Linked DNA regions of Aquabacterium sp. OR-4. The protein of the gene in region 1 binds, or shares a complex with, the protein of each later gene. Links are inferred from orthologs where the notes say so. Each region holds a gene or a part of one and is shown on either strand. Other genes may lie near its edges.

Evidence for each region.
Region 2: the proteins of smc (region 1) and N4G63_RS05275 are in contact, whole or in part, in a crystal structure (PDB 3ZGX), measured with the Bacillus subtilis proteins. The link is inferred for Aquabacterium sp. OR-4 from one-to-one orthologs.

What each region holds. Positions count from the first base shown.
Region 1 is NZ_JAOCQD020000001.1:1,588,874-1,595,797, reverse strand. The notes cover bases 2,010-6,049. They hold smc (chromosome segregation protein SMC), read left to right. Parts: upstream 2,010-2,321; coding sequence 2,322-5,849; downstream 5,850-6,049. Other genes in these bases: N4G63_RS06750 (cell division protein FtsZ), read left to right, coding at 5,846-6,049. Outside these bases: N4G63_RS06770 (phospholipase D-like domain-containing protein), read left to right, coding at 1-139; N4G63_RS06765 (MFS transporter), read right to left, coding at 281-1,534; queF (preQ(1) synthase), read right to left, coding at 1,609-1,983; more of N4G63_RS06750, read left to right, coding at 6,050-6,924. UniProt on the Bacillus subtilis protein: Required for chromosome condensation and partitioning.
Region 2 is NZ_JAOCQD020000001.1:1,228,702-1,234,402, reverse strand. The notes cover bases 1-2,817. They hold N4G63_RS05275 (segregation and condensation protein A), read left to right. Parts: upstream 1-885; coding sequence 886-1,749; downstream 1,750-2,817. Other genes in these bases: N4G63_RS05265 (prolyl oligopeptidase family serine peptidase), read left to right, coding at 2,485-2,817; N4G63_RS05270 (YaeQ family protein), read left to right, coding at 1,858-2,418; N4G63_RS05280 (DUF3460 family protein), read left to right, coding at 571-786; N4G63_RS05285 (CYTH and CHAD domain-containing protein), read right to left, coding at 1-457. In the rest of the region: more of N4G63_RS05265, read left to right, coding at 2,818-4,572; N4G63_RS05260 (sensor histidine kinase), read right to left, coding at 4,541-5,701. UniProt on the Bacillus subtilis protein: Participates in chromosomal partition during cell division. May act via the formation of a condensin-like complex containing Smc and ScpB that pull DNA away from mid-cell into both cell halves.

The DNA.
Region 1 (6,924 bases):
CACCGACGGCCAGGGCCTGCGCTGGCTGGCCGCCGACGACGAAGGCGAGATCAGCCTCGACAGCGAGCCCGATGTGGGCTGGCTGCTGCGCCTGTGGCTCGAGCTGCTGGCGCCGCTGGCGCCTGAAGAGCTGCTGTAGCGCACGCGGCAGCTGCGCCGGCAGTGCCGGCAATGCCGGCAATGCCGGCAGCGCCGGCGGCACCACGAGAATCGGCTGCACCGGCGGCGGCCCGGCCATGCCAGGCCAGGCCAGGCCGATGGCCGCCACGGCGCAGCGGCTTCAGCCCGCCTGCAGCCGGCGCTCGGCGCGCAGTGCCAGGCCGCCCAGCAGCATGCCGAGAGCGGCCGCGCCGGCCGTCACCCAGCGCGCCGAGGCCCATTGCCCGCTGGCCGCCACCACCGCGGCGATCAGCGGTGTGCCGATGAACTGGCCCAGCTGCGAACACTGCATCACCGCGCCCTGCACCGCGCCTATCTGCGCCGGCGTGCGCGCCAGCGCCACCGAGGCCGACAAGGCCGCCGCCGGGATCAGCCCGCCCGCGAACGACAGCGCCACGCTGCAGGCAAAGCGCAGGCCATCGGGCAGCACGGCACTGAAGCAGCCCAGGCCCAGCAGGCCGGTGGCGGCATGGGTGGCCACGATCAGCCGGCCGCGCGACACGCCGCGCTGCACCAGCATGCCGCCGATCAGGTTGCCCGGCACGCAGGCCAGCAGCATGGTGCAGGTGAGCAGGGCCACGCTGGCCGGCGCCAGGCCGCGCTGCTCGCGCAGGAAGCTGGGCATCCAGACGATCAGCGCAAAGTGCTGCAGCGCCCACAGCCCGAAGGCCAGGCCGTACAGCCAGGGCAGCGGCTGGCGCAGCACGGCCAGCGTGGGGCGCCAGTCGCCGGCATGGCTGCCGGGCGCGGCGCCGGCATAGTGCGCGCGCTGCAGCCAGGCCGCCGCCGCGGCGGTGAACAGGCCCGCACTGGCCAGCCACCACAGGCCGCGCCAGCCGGCCAAGGCCAGCAGCAGCGGCGACAAGGCCATCGCCAGCCCGGCGCCGGCCGGCAGGTAGGTGGCCCACACACCCAGCGCAAAACGCCGGTCGGCCGGGGCCGCGGCGGCGCTGATCAGCGTGGGCGCGGTGGCGGCCACGGCCAGAAAGCCGGCCCCTTCGGCCAGCCGGGCGGCCAGCAGCCAGCCAAAGCCCGCGCCCGCGCTGCCTGCCCCCGCACCCGCCGCACCCGCCGCACCCGCCTGGCCGGCCAGCAGGGCCGGTGGCAGCAGCGTGATCGACAGCGAGGCCAGGCCGCCCAGCAGCAGGCCGCCCAGCAGCAGGCGCAAGGCCCCCAGGCGCCCGGCAACCAGGCCCACGGCCAGCGCCGCGCACACCGCCAGCGTGACCAGGGCCGACGACACCCAGCCGGCCTGCACCAGCGACAGGCCCAGCTCGGCGCGCAGCGCGCCGATGGCCAGCGGCACCTTGCCCACGTTCAGCGCGATCGCCACGCCGGCGCCGGCGGCGGCCAGCACCGCGGGCCAGTGGGTCACCGGGGCCGCGGGCGGCGCTGGCAACCGGTGCGGGTGCGGGTGCGGGTGCGGGGCGGCGCGGCCGCCGGCAGCGCTCAACCGAGCAGCCCGCGCTCCATCGGCAGGGCCGGCAGATCCACCGCGGGTTGCGGCTTCCAGCCCTTCTGGCGGTGCTCGGCCACCACATTGGTGTAGATGCCGCCGCGCACATACCACTTGGCGGTGATGCGGATGAAGCGCGGATCGGTGGCGGCCACGATGTCGTCGAGGATCAGGTTGGTCACCTTCTCGTGGAACGCGCCTTCGTTGCGGTAGCTCCAGAAGTACATCTTCAGGCTCTTCAGCTCGACGCACAGCTTGTCGGCAATCATGTCGATGGTGAAGTGCGCGAAGTCGGGCTGGCCGGTCAGCGGGCAGTGGCAGGTGAACTCGGGCACCTGGAACTGGATCAGGTAGTCGCGCCCGGGCATCGGGTTGTCAAAGCTGTGCAGCTGCTTGCTGGGTGCGCTGGGCGGGTTGGGCGGCAGCGGGCGCGGCTGGGCCTGCGGCTGGGCGGCCGCGGCGGCCTTGGCGCCCGACTTGCGGCGCGCCGGCTGGCCGGCGTTGGCCGGGCGCGTGGCGGAGGGGTTCGGGGCGGAGGGCTTCTTGGCCATGGCGGCACGGCTCGACGGCCGGGTCTCGAAAGGGGGCGCGATGGTATCATCCGGCCCCGTTCGAACCCTTTTCCGGGTGCGATAAAACCATATAAATCAAGCACTTGCAGCCGCTCGCCGAGCCCGGGGCGCGGCCCGCCCGCGGTGTTTCGCGCATGCGTCTGAACCAGATCAAGCTCTCGGGCTTCAAGTCCTTCGCCGAACCCACCACCTTCCAGCTGCCTGGCCAGCGCGTGGGTGTGGTGGGCCCCAACGGCTGCGGCAAGTCCAACATCATGGACGCGGTGCGCTGGGTGCTGGGCGAGAGCAAGGCCAGCGAGCTGCGTGGCGAGAGCATGCAGGACGTGATCTTCAGCGGCTCGGGCCACCGCAAGCCGGCCAGCCGCGCCAGCGTGGAGCTGGTGTTCAGCAACGAGGACGCACGCGCCGGCGGCCAGTGGAACCAGTTTGCCGAGATCGCCGTCAAGCGCGTGCTCACCCGCGACGGCACCAGCAGCTACTACATCAACAACCAGCCGGTGCGCCGGCGCGATGTGCAGGACGTGTTCCTGGGCACCGGCCTGGGGCCGCGTGCCTACGCCATCATCGGCCAGGGCACGATCAGCCGCATCATCGAGAGCCGGCCTGAAGAGCTGCGCCTGTTTCTCGAGGAGGCTGCGGGTGTCTCCAAGTACAAGGAGCGCCGCCGCGAGACCGAGCACCGGCTGAAGGACACGCGCGAGAACCTCACCCGGGTGGACGACATCCTGCGCGAGCTCAACGCCAACCTCGACAAGCTCGAGAAGCAGGCCGAGGTGGCCGCGCGCTACCACGCGCTGCAGGAGGCCGGCACCACCAAGCTGCATGCGCTGTGGTTTCTGAAGCAGCGCGACGCGGCCGGCGAGGAGCAGCGCGTGCAAAAGGCCGTGCTGGAGGCCACCAACGCGCTCGAGGCCCGCCTGGCCGAGCTGCGCCATGTGGAGGCCGAGCTCGAGACCGTGCGCCAGGCGCACTACGGGGCCAGCGACCGCCTGCACCTGGCCCAGGGCGCGCTGGCCGATGCCTCGCTCGAGGTCAGCCGGCTCGAGGAGCGCATCCGCTACGTGGTGGAAGGCCGCCAGAAGCTGCAGCAGCGCCTGGCCGATCTGAAGAACCAGAGCGCCAGCTGGGAGCTGCGCCGCGACGAGGCGCTGGCCGAGCAGGACACCATTGCCGAGCAGATCGCCGCCGCCGATGAAAGCGCCGAGCTGCTGGCCGCCCAGGCCGAGGAGCAGGCCATGCGCCTGCCCGATGCCGAGGACGCCGTGCGCGCCGCCCAGGGTCAGGCCAATGCCCAGCGCGGCAAGGTGGCCGAGGTGCAGCAGCAGATCCAGGTGCTGGCCAGCGAGAGCCGCCACCTTGACGAGCAGGGCAAGGGCCTGCGCGGGCGCCGCGAGCGCCTGCACGGCGAGCGCCGCGGCCTGGCCGCGCCCGACCTGAGCCGGCTGGACGAGCTGCGCACCCAGTCGGCCGCCGCCGACGAGGCCCATGCCGTGGCCGAGGCCCGCCTGCACGAGCTGCAGGAGCAGGCGCCGGCGCTCGACGACCAGCGCCGCAGCCAGCAGCAGCAGGCCAACGACGAGGCGCGCAAGCACGCCGACATCGGCGCCCGCCTGGCCGCGCTGCGGGCATTGCAGGACAAGGTGCAGACCGAAGGCAAGCTCAAGCCCTGGCTGGCCAAGCACGGGCTCGACGGCCTGGCCGGGCTGTGGACCCGCATCCACATCGAGCCCGGCTGGGAAACCGCCCTCGAGGCCGCGCTGCGCGAGCGCATGAGTGCGCTTGAGATCGGCCGCCTCGACACCGTGCGCGCCTTTGCCGCCGATGCGCCGCCGGCCCGCCTGGCCTTCTACACCGCGCCCGCTGCCGGCATCGAGAACACCCACCGCACGCTGCCGCGCCTGAGCGACCTGCTGCGCCTGGGCCAGAACGCCGGTGACGAGGGCCTGAAGGCGCTGCTCAACGACTGGCTCGAAGGCGTGTACACCGCCGCCAGCCTGGACGAGGCCCTGGCCCAGCGTGGCCAGCTGACCCATGGCGAGGTCATCATGACCGCGCAAGGCCATGCGGTGAGCCAGTTTGCGGTGGCCTTCTACGCACCCGATTCCGAGCAGGCCGGCATGCTGGCGCGCGCGCAAGAGATCGAGCACCTCGACCGCCAGATCCGCGCCCAGGCGCTGATCGCCGACGAGGCCCGCAGCGCCCTGGTGCGGCTGGAGGCGGCCTATGCCGACGCCCAGCAGCGCCTGGTGGGCGCACGCCGCGAGGCCACCGACACCCAGACCCGCGCCCACCAGCTGCAGGTGGAGCTGCTGCGCCTGGCCCAGCAGGCCGAGGCCGCCCAGCTGCGCCGTGGCCAGCTGGACGAGGAGCTGGCCGAGATCGATGCCCAGGACGAGCAGCTGCAGGAACGCCGCGCCATGGGCGAGGCGCGCTTCGAGGAGCTGGATCTGCAGCTGGCCACCACGCAGGAGCGCCATGCCGAGCTGGACGAGGCGGTGATCAACGCCGAGCGCCGGCTCAGCGACGCGCGCGAGCAGCTGCGCACGCTGGAACGCCAGGCGCAGGAGTCGCAGTACCAGGCGCGTGCGTTGGCGGCCCGCCGCGGCGAGCTGCAGCGCATGATCGAGACCGCCGCGCAGCAGGTGCAGGGCAATGCCCAGGCCGGCGAGCAGATGGCGCTGGAGCTCGAGACCCTGAACGACGCCGCCGCCCAGGCCGGCCTGCAGACCGCGCTGGCGCTGAAGCTCGAGCGCGAGCAGGCGCTGGGAGCGCAGCGCAGCGAGTACGACGACCTGTCGCACAAGCTGCGCGCCGCCGACGAGCAGCGCATGGGTTTCGAGCGCAGCCTGCAGCCGCTGCGCGAGCAGATCACCAAGCTGCAGCTCGAGGCCCAGGCGGCGCAGCTGGGCGGCGCCCAGTACCTTGAGCAGCTCAGTGCGGCCAACGTCGACCTGGCGGCGCTGGCCACGCGCATCGAGGCCGACGGCCTCAAGCTGTGGGGCCTGCAGGGCGAGATCGACCGCATCAACAAGGAGATCGCCGCGCTCGGCGCGGTGAACCTGGCCGCGCTGGACGAGTTGAGCGCGGCGCGCGAGCGCAAGACCTTTCTCGACGCGCAGAACGCCGATCTGCTGGACGCCATCGGCACGCTGGAAGACGCCATCCACAAGATCGACCTCGAAACCCGCGACCTGCTGGGCAAGACCTTCAACCTGGTCAACGAGCAGTTCGGCCGCATGTTCCCCAGCCTGTTTGGCGGCGGCAATGCCAAGCTGGTGATGACCGGCGACGAGATCCTGGATGCCGGCGTGCAGGTGATGGCCCAGCCGCCGGGCAAGAAAAACAGCACCATCCACCTGCTGTCGGGTGGCGAGAAGGCGCTCACCGCGATTGCGCTGGTGTTCGCGATCTTCCTGCTCAACCCGGCGCCGTTCTGCCTGCTCGACGAGGTGGACGCGCCGCTGGACGATGCCAACACCGAGCGTTATGCCAAGCTGGTGGCCGAGATGAGCCACAAGGGCACGCAGTTCCTCTTCATCAGCCACAACAAGATCGCGATGGAAATGGCCGAGCAGTTGATCGGGGTCACCATGCAGGAGCAGGGCGTGTCACGCATCGTGGCCGTCGACATGGAAGCCGCTGCCAAGATGGTGGACGCATGAGTTTCGGCCTGATGGAAGGCCTGGCCATCGCCGCGGGCGTGGTGCTGGCGGGCGTGGTGGCCCACGGGGTGTGGAGCGCGCGCAAGGCCACGCCGCGCCAGGCCGAGGGCGCGGGCGACAGCCGGCTCGAGCCGGTGATGGGCGGCGCGGCGGCCGTCACGCGCGCCCCCGACGACGCGGCGGCCGACGCCGCCGAGGCCGAAGGCGCGATGCAGGCCCTGGCCGAGCTGCGCCCGGCCGTGGTGCCGCGCAAGACCGCGCGGCTCGATCCGCTGATCGATGCCATCGCGATGCTGCGGCTGGAGTCGCCGGTGACCGGCGAGCTGGCCCTGATGCACCTGCCGCCCACCCGACGTGCCGGCACCAAGCCCTTCCTGATCGAGGGGCTCAGCACCGACAGCGGCGAGTTCGAGCTGCCGGCTCCGGGGCGGCGCTACACCGAGTTCCAGGCCGGCGTGCAGCTGGCCAACCGCTCGGGCGCGCTCAACGAGATCGAGTACAGCGAGTTCGTGCAGAAGCTGCAGGGCTTTGCCGAATCGGTGGGCGCCATGGTCGACCTGCCCGACATGCTGGAAGTGGTGGGCCATGCCCGCGAGCTGGATGCCTTTGCCAGCGCCCACGACGCCCAGCTGGCGGTGGTGCTGCGCGCCAACGATGCCGCGTGGACGGTGGGTTATCTGCAGCAGGCTGCCGGCCGCCATGGCTTTGTGCCCGGCGTGTTGCCCGGCCGCCTGGTGCTGCCCGGCGCCGAGGACGGCGCGCCGCCGGTGCTGGTGCTGGGCTTCGACGCCCAGGCCGCGCTGGCCGACGACCCCAACGTGGCCGCGGTGCGCTCGGTGACGCTGAGCCTGGACGTGCCGCAGACCGCCGAGGCCACCGAGCCCTATCCCGCCTGGCAGGACGCCGCCCGCCGCCTGGCCGCCGAGATCGACGCCACGGTGTGCGACGACGCCGGCCGCGCCATCACCCTGCAGGCCTTCGTGGGCATCGGCGAAGACCTCAAGGTGCTGTACCAGGCGCTCGAACAGCGCGATCTGGCCGCCGGCTCGGCCGCGGCGCGGCGTCTGTTCAGCTG
Region 2 (5,701 bases), 360 kb from region 1 along the record:
TCTCGCCCTCGTCGAGCGCCAGCTCGATCACCGCGCCCTGGTGGCGCACGTGGCGCCAGGTGCGCTGCACCTGGGTGGCGTAATGCTCGCGCAGCGTGGCGTTGCGCGCGCCCGCCAGCACCTCGCGCAGGCGCGCGCCGGCCGGGCTGCCGTCGTGGCGGGCGATGTCCAGCCCGGGGGGCGTGTGCGCCGCCTGCGGCCCCGCCGCGGCCAGCACCACGTTGTGCTCCAGGCGCTGCAAGGCCACGCGGCCCTCGGCCTTGAGCGTCTGCACCCAGCTGTCGCCTTCCTGGCGCAGGCGCAACGCCACGCGGGCGCGGGCCAGGTCGCCGTCGGCGGTTTCCATGTAGCGGGCCGCCAGGGCCAGCGGCCTGGCGCTGGCCGTGGCCACCGCACGCCGCACGGCCGCCAGCCTGGCGGCGGGGATGCGGAACTTCAACTCGACTTCATGCGACATGCGGGCGATGGTGCCATGCCAGACCGCCTGGCCCGGCCTCTGGCCACCTGGGCCGGGGCCTACAATCGCGGGTTGACCCGCAGGCCGCGCCTGCCCCCGAACCGAGCCCCACCATGCCGCTCTTCTGGAAGCACTACCAGTCCGACGCCACGCAGTTCATCAATGACCTGAAGGCCAAGAAGCCGACGCTGGAAGCCGAGCAGCGCGCCGGCCGCAGCCTGCTGTGGGATCGCGAGCAAGACCGCCAGGCGCAGGCCGACTACCAGGATGCACGCGTGCCGCAAGGCGCCTACGTGTACTTCGGCCGCCCCAAGAACGCGGCCCGCTGAGCGCCCTGCCGCATCGCCGGCCGGCTGCGCCGAGCGCCAGGCCTGCCCCGTGCCCACACCGCGCCCGCTGAAGGCCCGTTGAAACGCCCCCCTGCCGCCGTGCCCCTGCCCGACCCGCAGCCGCAGCCCGCCGACGACGGCCGCCCGGCCGCCGCACCCGACACCGACACGCTGCCGGTCGACCATGTCGCGGTGGCGCGGCTGTATGGCGAACCGCTGTTCGCCATGCCGCAGGACCTGTACATCCCGCCGGATGCGCTGGAGGTCTTTCTCGAGGCCTTCGAAGGCCCGCTCGATCTGCTGCTGTACCTGATCCGCAAGCAGAACTTCAACATCCTCGACATCCCGCTGGCCGACGTGACGCGCCAGTACCTGGCCTATGTCGACCAGATCCGCCAGCGCAACCTCGAGCTGGCCAGCGAATACCTGCTGATGGCCGCGATGCTGATCGAGATCAAGTCGCGCATGCTGCTGCCGCCCAAGAAGAGCGACGACGGCCATGAGGCGGCCGACCCGCGCGCCGAGCTGGTGCGGCGCCTGCTCGAATACGAGCAGATGAAGCTGGCCGCGGCGCGGCTTGATCAGCTGCCGGTGATCGGCCGCGACTTTTTGCGCGCCGAGGTGCACATCGAGCAAAGCCTGAAGCCGCGCTTTCCGGATGTGGCGGTGGTCGACCTGCGCGAGGCCTGGGGCGACATCCTCAAGCGCGCCCGCCTGAACCAGCACCACCGCATCAGCCGCGAGCAGCTCAGCGTGCGCGAGCACATGAGCATCGTGCTGCGCACGCTGCAGGGCCGGCGCTTCGTCGAGTTCGAAGACCTGTTCGACCCCACGCGCGGCGTGCCGGTGATGGTGGTGACCTTCATCGCCATGCTTGAACTGGCGCGTGAGCGCCTGCTCGAGATCACCCAGGCCGAGCCCTTTGCGCCGATCTACGTGCGCCTGGCCTACCAGCCGGCCTGAGCGCTGCCCGGCACGGCACGGCCATCGCCCGGCCGCCCGCCGCTGCCGCGCGAGGCAGCTGTGGCACAGTCGCGCCTTTCCCACGCCCTGGCCCGCCCCGCTTTCCCGATGGCACTCAAGTCCACGATCTACAAGGCCACGCTGCAGCTCTCGGACATGGACCGCCATGTCTACGGCGAGCATGCACTGACCCTGGCCCTGCACCCCAGCGAGACCGAAGAGCGCCTGATGGTGCGGGTGCTGGCCTTTGCGCTGAACCTGCCAGCCGATGACCTGAACGGCACGCTGCAGTTTGCCCGCGGCCTGTCCGACACCGACGAGCCCGACCTGTGGCACAAGGACCTGTCCGAACAGCTGCTGCAGTGGATCGAGGTGGGCCAGCCCGACGAGCGGCGCCTGTCCAAGGCCTGCGGCCGCGCCGACCGGGTGGTGATCTACGCCTATGCCAACAGCACGCCGATCTGGTTTGCCGGCATCGCCAACAAGATCACCCGCCTGGGCAACCTCAAGGTCTGGCAGATCCCGGCCGACCAGAGCCAGGCCCTGGCAGCGATGGCCAGCCGCGCGATGCGCCTGACCGTCACGGTGCAGGACGGCCATGTCTGGGTCAACGACGACAGCCACAACGTCGAGATCACGCCCCAGGCGCTGTGGGGCGGCGAGGCCTGAATGCCCACGCTGACCCGCCGCCACCTGCTTTTATCGCTGCCGGCGCTGGCCGGTCCGAGCCTGCCCATGAGCACTGCCCAAGCCGCCACGCCCGACCCCACCGACGACCCCCACCTGTGGCTCGAAGACGTGCAGGGCGAGCGCGCGCTGGCCTGGGTGCGCGAGCGCAACGCCGCCACCCGCGCGGTGCTGGAGGCGCACCCGCGTTTTGCCACCACCCGCAGCGGGCTGCGCGCCATCCTCGACTCGCGTGACCGCATTCCGGCCGTGGCCCGGCGCGGCGACTGGTTCTACAACGTCTGGCGCGATGCCCAGCACCCGCGCGGCCTGTGGCGCCGCGCCACGCTGGTCGAGTTTCGCAAGGACAGCCCGGCCTGGGAGACGGTGATCGACCTCGACGCCCTGGCCAAGGCCGAGGGCGAGAACTGGGTCTGGGCCGGCGCCACCGCGCTCGGCCCCGACTACCGCCGCTGCCTGATCAGCCTGTCGCGCGGCGGCGCCGACGCCACCGTGGTGCGCGAGTACGACACCGTCGACAAGCGCTTCGTGCCGCCGGCCGAAGGCGGTTTCAGCCTGCCCGAGGCCAAGAGCCGGGTCAGCTGGGCCGACGCCGACACGCTGTACGTGGGCAGCGATTTCGGCCCCGGCTCGCTCACCGACTCGGGCTACCCGCGGGTCATCCGCCGCTGGGCGCGCGGCACGCCGCTGGCCAAGGCACCGCTGGTGTTCGAGGGCCTGGCCAGCGATGTGAGCGTGGCGGTCTCGGTCGATCGCACGCCGGGCTTCGAGCGCACCGTGTTCTCGCGCGCCACCGACTTCTACAACGCCGAGATGTCGCTGCTGCGGCCCGACGGCACGCTGGCGCGCATCGACCTGCCCAGCGATGCCGAGCTCGACTTCTGGCGCGACCAGGCCCTGGTCAGCCTGCGCAGCGACTGGCGCCCGGCCGACCGCCGCTGGCCGGCTGGCGCCCTGCTGGTGGGCAGCGCCCAGGATCTGCTGGCCGGCCGCCCGGTGGCCTGGCAGGCCTTGTTCGAGCCCAGCGCCACCCGCTCGCTGGCCAGCCACAGCACCACGCGCAGCCATGTGCTGCTCAACGTGATGGACAACGTGGCCGGCCGGCTCGAGGAATGGCGCCGCGATGGCGAGCGCTGGAGCCGCCGCGAGGTGGCCACGCCCTATCCCGGCAGCCTGAGCGCCAGCGCGCTGCACGACCCGCTGCTGGCCCAGGACGCGCTGGGCGAGAGCTACTGGCTCAGCTACACCGATTTCCTGACCCCCGATTCGCTGATGCTGGGCCGCACCGGCCGCGACGCTCGCGAGCCGATGAAGGCGCGCAAGGCCTTCTTCGACGCCGCCGGCATGCGCGTGGAGCAGCGCTTTGCCAGCAGCCGCGACGGCACCCGCGTGCCCTACTTCGTGGTCTGGCCGCAGGGCGCCGTGGCCGATGGCCGCAACCCCACGCTGCTGTACGGCTACGGCGGTTTCGAGGTCGCGCAGCGGCCCTGGTATTCGGCCGGCTTCGGCCAGGCCTGGTTTGCCCATGGCGGCGTGCTGGTGGTGGCCAACATCCGCGGCGGCGGCGAGTTCGGGCCGGCCTGGCACCAGGCCGCCACCAAGGCCAACAAACAAAAAAGCTACGACGACTTTGCCGCCGTGGCCGAGGACCTGATCGCGCACAAGATCACCAGCCCGCGCCACCTGGGCATCGAAGGCGGCAGCAACGGCGGCCTGCTGGTCGGCGCGGTGATGCTGCAGCGGCCCGAGCTGTTCAATGCCGTGGTCTGCCAGGTGCCGCTGCTCGACATGCGCCGCTACCACCGGCTGCTGGCCGGCGCCAGCTGGATGGCCGAGTACGGCGACCCCGACAAGCCCGACGAATGGGCCTGGATCTCGCGCTACAGCCCCTACCAGAACGTGCCGGCGGCCAGCACCCGCAAGCTGCCCAAGCTGCTGTTCACCACCAGCACGCGCGACGACCGCGTGCACCCGGGCCATGCGCGCAAGATGGCCGCCCGCCTGGTCGAGCGGGGCCACGAGGCGCTGTACTACGAGAACATCGAGGGCGGCCACGGCGGCGCCGCCGACAACGCCCAGAAGGCCGACATGCTGGCGCTCGAGTTCAGCTTTCTGTGGCAGCAGCTGGCGCGTTGAGGCTGAACACGAAATACGCGCCCTGCCCCACCGCGGCCTCGGCGCGGATGTGGCCGCCGTGCCGCTCGATGATGCGCGCAGCGATGGCCAGGCCCACGCCCGTGCCCTCGAACTCGTCGGCCCGGTGCAGGCGCTGGAACACGCCGAACAGCTTGCCGGCGTAGCGCATGTCGAAGCCGGCGCCGTTGTCGCGCACCGCGTAGGCCAGGCCGCCCCCGGCCAGCGGCTCGGCGCTGAACTCGATGCGCGGCTGCGCCTGGTGGCGGGTGTACTTGACCGCGTTGTCGATCAGGTTGGCAAACACCTGGCGCAGCAGCGTGGCATCGGCCTGCGCATCGGGCAGCTCGGGCAGTTGCACCACGATGCCGCGGCGGGTGATCTCGTCGGCATGTTCGGCCAGGCAGTCCTGCACCAGCGCGCCCACCGCCACCGGGCTGCGCAGCAGCGGCTCGCGCGCGCCACGGGCAAATCGCAGCAGGTCGCGGATCAGGCGGTCCATGCGCAGCGCGCTGCCGCGCAGCAGCTCGAGCATGTGCCGGCCGTCGGCGTCCACGCCCGCGGCATGGTCGCGCAGCAGCAGCGACGACAGGCCGTCGATGGCGCGCAGCGGCGCGCGCAGATCGTGCGACACCGAGTAGGCAAAGGCATCCAGCTCGCGGTTGCTGGCCTCCAGCGCACGGGTGCTGGCCTGCAGCGCCTGCGTGCGCTCGGCCACGCGCTGCTCGAGCTCGGCGTTCAGCCGGCGCAAGGCCGCCTGCTCGCGCGCCGCGGCCACGCGGTGATAGGCGTTTTCCAGCGCCAGCGGCAGCAGCTGCAGCAGGTGGGCGTTCTTGGGCAGGTAGTCGGTGGCGCCCAGGCGCAGGGCCTCGGCGGCCACATCCTCGGTGCCCTGGCCGGTGGCCAGCACCACCGGGATGTCGAGCCCGCGCTGCTCGCGCAGCGTCTTCAGCAGGTCGAGCCCGCTGTCGCCGGGCAGGCGGTAGTCGACCAGCAGGATGTCGTAGGCACAGGGCGCCGAGGCATCGCCGGGCAGCAGGGCCAGCGCCGCCGCCGCGTCGGGCACCGCCTGCAGGCGCAGGTGCGGCGCATGGCGCTCGAGGTGGCGGCGCGCCAGGTCCACATCCAGCGC